Regions from separate parts of the Actinomadura gamaensis genome, predicted to be linked through region 1. Evidence: riboswitches for the same ligand, from Rfam matches in the RefSeq annotation. Region 1 holds a riboswitch; each other region holds the start of a gene.
What was found. A riboswitch is a leader RNA that binds a small molecule or an ion and turns the genes downstream of it on or off. The one in region 1 is predicted to bind thiamine pyrophosphate.

Region 1 (2,257 bases):
CGCAGTCCCCGACCGCGACGACGTCGTTCCGGACGGCGCCGTCCGCGGACGCGCGGAACGACGCGTCGGTGAGCACGCCGAGCTCGACGTCCAGGCCCGAGCCGTCCAGCCAGGCGACCTCGGGACGGACGCCGACACCGGTGATGACGAGGTCGGCGGGGAGGCGCTCGCCGCCGGCCAGCGCGAGGCCGTCCGGCTCGACCGAGGCGACCTTGAGGCCCGTCCGCAGATCGACGCCCGCTTCGGCGTACCAGGGCGCGGTGAGCGCGCCGAGCTCGGGGCCGAGGGCGTGGGCGAGCGGAGCGTCGGCGGCCTCGACGACGGTCACGGCGCAGCCCGCCTTGGCCGCCGTGGTGGCGACCTCCGCGCCGATCCAGCCCGCTCCGATGATCACGACGCGGGCGTCCGGGACGAGCCGGGCCCGGACCTCCAGCGCGTCGTCCAGGGTGCGGATGACGTGCTGCGGGCCGTCCCCGGGCAGCCGGACCGGCGTCGCCCCGGTCGCGATCACCAGCCCGTCGAAGCGCAGCTCGCCGGCCGTCGTGACGAGCGTCCCCCCACTTTCCGGGTGGAGGCGGAGGCCGGTGGAGCGGGTGCCCTGGAGGACGTCGGCGTTCAGGGCGGCGAGGTCCGTGTCGAGGGCGGGGAAGTCCGTCTCGCCCTTGAGGACGGCCTTCGAGAGCGGTGGACGGTCGTACGGCGGATGCTCCTCCGCGCTGATCACCGTCAGCCCGCCCTCGTATCCGTGCCCGCGGAGCGATTCCACCGCGCGCACGCCCGCCAGCCCGCCGCCCACCACGATCACCCGGTCCATGCCCGCAGGCTAGCCGGTGTCCGAATCGCCGTAAGCTAAGGGGGACAAGTGCGCGGGAGCCCGGCCGGACCGGGCTGAGAGGGCGGCTACGGACGGGCCGCCGACCGCCTGAACCTGATCCGGGTCATGCCGGCGAAGGGAGCCGCCCGTGAACGTCGTGATCCTCGGTGCCGGGGTCGTCGGCCTCGCCACCGCCTGGCGCTGCGCGGCGCGCGGCGCGGACGTCACCCTGGTCGACCCGGCGCCCGCGAGCGGCGCGTCCGGCGTGGCGGCCGGGATGCTGACGCCGGTGAGCGAGCTCGACTACGGCGAGGAGCCGCTGCTGCGGCTGGGCGTCGCGTCCCGCAACCTGTACCCGGCGTTCGTCGCCGAGCTGGAGGAGCTGACCGGCCTCGACACCGGGCACCGGACGGACGGCCTTCTGGAGGTCGCGTTCGACGCCGACGACCTGCGCGTCCTCGCGGAGGTGAAGCGGTTCCAGGAGTCGCTGGGGGTGCCGACCGAGGCGCTCGACCGGCGCGAGTGCCGCAGGCTGGAGCCGATGCTCGCGCCGGCCGTCCGGGGCGGGCTGTACGCGCCGGAGGACGGCTCGATCGACCCGAGGCGGCTCACCCCCGCGCTGCTCGCGGCGGCGGAGAAGCTCGGCGCGCGGCTCGTCCGGCGCCGGGCCGTCGAGGTGCTCGTGCGCGGCGACGCGGCCGTGGGCGTGCGGCTGGACGACGGCACCGAGCTGCCCGCCGACCGCGTCCTGCTCGCTGCCGGGCCGTGGTCGAACGAGATCGGCGGCGTCCCGCCGGGCGTCGTGCCGACCGTCCGGCCGGTGAAGGGGCAGGTGCTGCGGCTGCGCACGCCGGTGCCGTTCCTGCGCCGGACGGTCCGGGGCGTCGTCCGCGGCTCGTCGATCTACCTCGTCCCGCGCGCGGACGGCGAGATCGTCGTCGGCGCGACGCAGGAGGAGCTGGGCTTCGACACGCGGGTGACCGCCGGGGGCCTGTGGGAGCTGCTCCGGGACGCCCGCGAGCTGGTGCCGGGCGTCACCGAGCTCGACTTCGCCGAGGTCACCGCCGGGCTGCGGCCCGGATCCCCGGACAACGCGCCGGTGCTCGGGCCGTCCGCGCTGCCGGGCCTGGTGCTCGGCGTCGGGCACTACCGCAACGGGATCCTGCTCACCCCGGTCAGCGCCGACGCCCTGAGCGCGGCGCTGCTGGACGGCGCGCTCCCCGAGGTCGCCCGGCCCTTCTCCCCCGACCGTTTCCAGGAGGGCTCATGAAGATCACGCTGAACGGCGAGCCGCGCGACGTCCCCGAGGACGCGAGCGTCGCCGACGCGGTCGCCGCGGTGACCGCCGCCCCGAGCGGGGTGGCCGCGGCGCTGAACGACGAGGTGGTGGCGCGCTCCGCGTGGGCCGCGACCAGGCTGAACGAGGCGGACCGGCTCGAGGTG
Region 2 (2,257 bases), on a different contig from region 1:
AAATGCCCGGTCTGCGGCGACACCGTCCGCGAAGTCTCCTTCGCCGACTCCTCCCTCCAGTACTGCCCCACCTGCCAGACCAACGGCAAACCGCTAGCCGACCGCCGCCTCTCCCGCCTGCTCAAATAACCCGCCGGGGGTATGTGCCGCCGGCGTGCGTTGCGCTTGAACGCCGGGCTTGGCGGACGCGTCGCAGGGGCGGACGTGTCGCAGGGCTGGGCGGGGCGCAGGGCTGGGCGGGGCGCGGCGGCGGGGTGAGGCGCGCCCGGGCCGGTGGGTGTGCGGAGCTTTCCGGTCGTCGCGTCAGCGGACGGGCGGGACGTCGCCGAAGAGCGGCGCGACCTTGTGCCAGCGGGCCAGCTGGCAGCCGTCCACCCGGGTGAACTCGGTGTCGACGGGCCGGCCGTGCCAGGTGCCCTTGACCGTGGCGATCTCCGGGCCGCCGTAGATCTTGGTGCACATCATGTCGGGCGGGACGGGCTTGAACGCGTCCGGGGTCTTGGCCAGGGACGCGCAGGCCTGGGCCGCCTTGGGATGGTCGCCGCCGGTCGGATCGCAGGTCAGCGTCCAGGTCTTCGCGGGGGCCTGAGCCGAGGCGCGGTAGCTGACGGTCAGGTGGTTCGCGGAGGACGCGCTGGGCGCGACCGTGTCCTTCGGCGGGGGCGCCGACGACCCCGACCCGGCGTGCTCGGAGCCGCAGGCGGCGGCCGAGAACACCAGGGCCAGGGCGGCCGGGGTGAAAAGGAGCATCCGATACCGCATAGAGGATTCGACGTGGGAGGAGTCCGGACGGTTCCACTCATCCCAGATGAGCTGTGGCGTTCGGTCTTCTCGCGGAGGGAGCCGCCGCCCGGGCGGTGACGGGGAGTTCGCGTGTGTGAGACTGCTGTCGTGGGCTGATCGGCGTGCCGAGGACGGCCCGGAGCGCGCGTGATTCGCGCTCCGATCTGTGGTTTCGAAGGTTCCCGTCCGGGCGGCGGGGGCTTCCAAGGAGGTTCGGATGTACTTCGGGGACGACGTCCCTGCCGTGGACGCCGCGGAGGTGCCGGACGGCGCGTACCTGCTGGACGTCCGCGAGCAGTACGAATGGGACGCCGGGCACGCGCCGGAAGCGGTGCACATCCCGATGGGCGAGCTGAGCGACCGCGCCGCCGAGATCCCCCGGGACAGGGAGATCCTGGTCGTGTGCCGGTCCGGGATGCGGTCGGCGCAGGTCACGGTGGCGCTCAACCAGGCGGGGTGGTCCGCCAGGAACGTGGACGGCGGGATGAAGCGCTGGGCGGAGGCGGGACGTCCGCTGGACGGGCACACCGACGCGCCGCCGCACGTCGCCTGAGAGCGCGGGCCCGTGGGCGTTCCGCACCCTGGAACGTTCGATGTACGATTTGCCCGTCTTAACGGAACACCGCGGGAGCTCGGGCCGACCGGGCTGAGAGGGCGGCATACCAGCGGCGCCGCCGACCGCATGAACCTGTCCGGATAATGCCGGCGTAGGGAGCGTGCAGTGTCCGCTGTGCAGCAGGAGTCCGTCGGCGCGCCGCGCGACGAGGCCCCGTACACCCTCGACCAGCCCGCGCCCAGGGTGCTGGGCTTCTGGGACCAGTCGGCCTTCTGGGCCAACCTCGGCGTCAGCCTCCTCGCGTTCTCCGGCGCGTACACCGTCCTCGCCCCCACCGAGGACGGCACGCCGACGATCTCGATCATGGCGGGCATCACCGCGATGATCGTCGGAACGGTGATCGGCGGCCTGATGCTGGGCCTGGCCGCCGTCCCCGGCGCGCGCACCGGCCAGCCCGCGATGGTGCTGCTCCGCGGCCTGTTCGGGGCCCGCCCGTCCTACCTGCCGACCGTGCTGAACATCGCGCAGCTGATCGGCTGGGGCACCTTCGAACTGATCACCATCGCCGGCGCGGCCCGCGCCCTCTGGGACGGCGTCCCGCGGTGGGCCTACGTGATCGCCGCCGGAGTGATCACGACCGTCCTGACGATCTGGCCGCTCGGCTCCGTCCGGCTGCTCCGCCGCTACGTGACGATCGCGGTCTGCGTCGCGCTGGTCTACTTCTACGTCCAGCTCCTGCGCGAGCCGCTGCCCGACCTGAACAAGGGCTCCTGGAACGGCTTCTGGCTCGGCGCGGACGCGGCGCTGGCGGTGTCCATCTCGTGGGTCCCGGTCGCCGCCGACTACACCCGCCACTCCCGGACCCGGCGGGCCGCCTTCGGCGCCGCCGCGGTCGGCTACTCGATCACGCAGATCGTC
Region 3 (2,257 bases), on a different contig from region 1:
CTTCGTCAGCTCGCCCTGCGTGCGCAGCTCGGCGAACTGGGCCTCGTCGTTGGCGTCGTGGATCGAGCCGGGGCGCAGGCCGTCGCCGAGCGACCAGGTGACGTCGTAGGCGGCGAAGATCTCGCACAGCTCCCGGAAGTGCGTGTAGAGGAAGTTCTCCTTGTGGTGGGCCAGGCACCACGCCGCCATGATCGACCCGCCGCGGGAGACGATCCCGGTCTTGCGGCGGGCCGTCAGCGGGACGTGGGACAGCAGCACGCCCGCGTGCACCGTCATGTAGTCCACGCCCTGCTCGGCCTGCTCGATCACGGTGTCCCGGAAGATCTCGAACGTGAGGTCCGCCGGGTTCCCGCCGACCTTCTCGACCGCCTGGTACAGCGGGACGGTCCCGACCGGCACCGGCGAGTTGCGCAGGATCCACTCGCGGGTGGTGTGGATGTCCCGCCCGGTGGACAGGTCCATGATCGTGTCGGCGCCCCAGCGGGTCGCCCAGGTCATCTTCTCCACCTCGTCCTCGATGGACGAGGCGACCGCCGAGTTCCCGATGTTGGCGTTCACCTTCACCAGGAAGTTCCTGCCGATCACCATCGGCTCGATCTCGGGATGGTTGACGTTGGCGGGCAGCACGGCCCGGCCCGCCGCCAGCTCCGCCCGGACGAACTCCGGCTCGACGCCCTCGCGCAGCGCCGCGAACTCCATCTCCGGCGTGATCTCCCCGCGCCGCGCGGAGGCGCGCTGCGTCACGCCGCCCCCCTTCCCGCCGGACCGGGCGCGGCGCGGCGGGCGGGACGGGAAGTCCGCCGCCTCCCGCAGCGGATCGCCGGACCGGCGGCCGTCGTCCTCCGGCCGGACGGTCCGTCCCTCGTACTCCTCGGTGTCGCCCCGCTCGGCGATCCAGGCGGCGCGCAGCGCGGGAAGCCCCCGCCGCACGTCGGTCTCGAACGCCGGGTCGGTGTACGGGCCGGAGGTGTCGTACAGCACCACCCGGTCCCCGGTGGTCAGGGCCACCTCCCGCATCGGCACCCGCAGGTCCGGACGGGATCCCTGCAGGTAGGTCTTGTGGGCGTGCGTGACTGCGGACGTGTTGTCGCTCATGACGACTCGATCTCTCCCTACGCCGGCATTACCCGGTCAGGTTCCAGCGGTCGGCGGCCGTCCCAGCCGCGATCTCAGCCCGGTTCGCCGGGCCCCCGCGATCTGTCTCGGGCCGACCGTAACCCGGCCCACCCCCGTTGCCGCAACCCCGGTCCACGGTGTACTGACGGAACAGTGACGTCGCCGATGGGATGATCTCCGTCACCCCGGCGGCGTCCGCGCAGGCCGCGCCGCCCGCCTGCGGCGTCCCCGCGGGCGCCCGGCGGCCGGACGCCCGCGGGGGCTTTCGCATCCTTACCGATAGGGTCAGGATCATTGGGGGACAGGGAGGCGAGCACGTCGGTGGATGCTGAGACCGGAACGGGACCGGTGACCGGCCGGATCTGGACGGTGCCGAACCTGCTGAGCTTCGCGCGGCTGCTGGGCGTGCCCCTGTTCCTGTGGCTGGTGCTGTCCGGCCGGGACTGGTGGGCGCTCGGCGTGCTGGTGTTCGCCGGCCTGTCGGACTGGCTCGACGGCAAGCTGGCCCGCGCCCTGAACCAGACGAGCCGGCTCGGCACGGTGCTCGACCCGGCCGCCGACCGGCTCTACATCCTCGCGACGCTCGTCGGGCTGACCGCCCGGGACGTGATCCCGCTGTGGCTGGTGATCGTGCTGGTCGCCCGCGAGGTCGCGATCACCCCGATCGTCCCGATCATGCGGCGCCTCGGGTACGGCGGCACCCTGCCCGTCCACTTCGTCGGCAAGGCGGGCACGATGTGCCTGCTGTACGCCTTCCCGCTGCTGCTCGTCGGCGACCACCACGGCTGGTGGGCCACCGGCGCCCGCGTCGCCGGCTGGGCCTTCGCGATCTGGGGCGTCGCCCTCTACTGGTGGGCCGCCGCCCTCTACTGGACCCAGACGGTCCAGCTCGTCCGGGCGGACCGCGCCACCCACCCCGCCACCCCGCCGGAGACCCCGTCCGTCCGGGCGCCGGCCCCGGACCGGGCCCCGGCCTCGGACCGGGCCCCGGACCCGGCCACCGACCACGACCCGGCCGGCGACCAGAAGGGAGCCGAGACCCACCGGTGACCTCGACCCCCGGATGCCGTCGGTTCTACCCCTGAGGAGAACAGATGAAGGCCGTCGTGATGGCGGGCGGCGAGGGGACGCGGCTGCGTCC

Region 2: linked by a shared signal. The riboswitch ahead of ACFPCY_RS14690 (purine-cytosine permease family protein) and the one ahead of thiO (glycine oxidase ThiO) in region 1 are both predicted to bind thiamine pyrophosphate.
Region 3: linked by a shared signal. The riboswitch ahead of thiC (phosphomethylpyrimidine synthase ThiC) and the one ahead of thiO (glycine oxidase ThiO) in region 1 are both predicted to bind thiamine pyrophosphate.

Annotation. Positions count from the first base shown of each region.
Region 1 is NZ_JBHSIT010000003.1:56,675-58,931, reverse strand. Features, by position in the region: gene ACFPCY_RS10730 (NAD(P)/FAD-dependent oxidoreductase) at 1-814, opposite strand, end outside; TPP riboswitch at 857-973, shown strand; gene thiO (glycine oxidase ThiO) at 963-2,084, shown strand; gene thiS (sulfur carrier protein ThiS) at 2,081-2,257, shown strand, end outside.
Region 2 is NZ_JBHSIT010000004.1:125,905-128,161, reverse strand. Features, by position in the region: gene ACFPCY_RS14705 (Fpg/Nei family DNA glycosylase) at 1-129, shown strand, start outside; gene ACFPCY_RS14700 (SSI family serine proteinase inhibitor) at 304-750, opposite strand; gene ACFPCY_RS14695 (rhodanese-like domain-containing protein) at 1,001-1,336, shown strand; TPP riboswitch at 1,398-1,515, shown strand; gene ACFPCY_RS14690 (purine-cytosine permease family protein) at 1,505-2,257, shown strand, end outside.
Region 3 is NZ_JBHSIT010000002.1:493,831-496,087, forward strand. Features, by position in the region: gene thiC (phosphomethylpyrimidine synthase ThiC) at 1-1,095, opposite strand, end outside; TPP riboswitch at 1,091-1,204, opposite strand; gene ACFPCY_RS08120 (CDP-alcohol phosphatidyltransferase family protein) at 1,438-2,166, shown strand; gene ACFPCY_RS08125 (sugar phosphate nucleotidyltransferase) at 2,211-2,257, shown strand, end outside.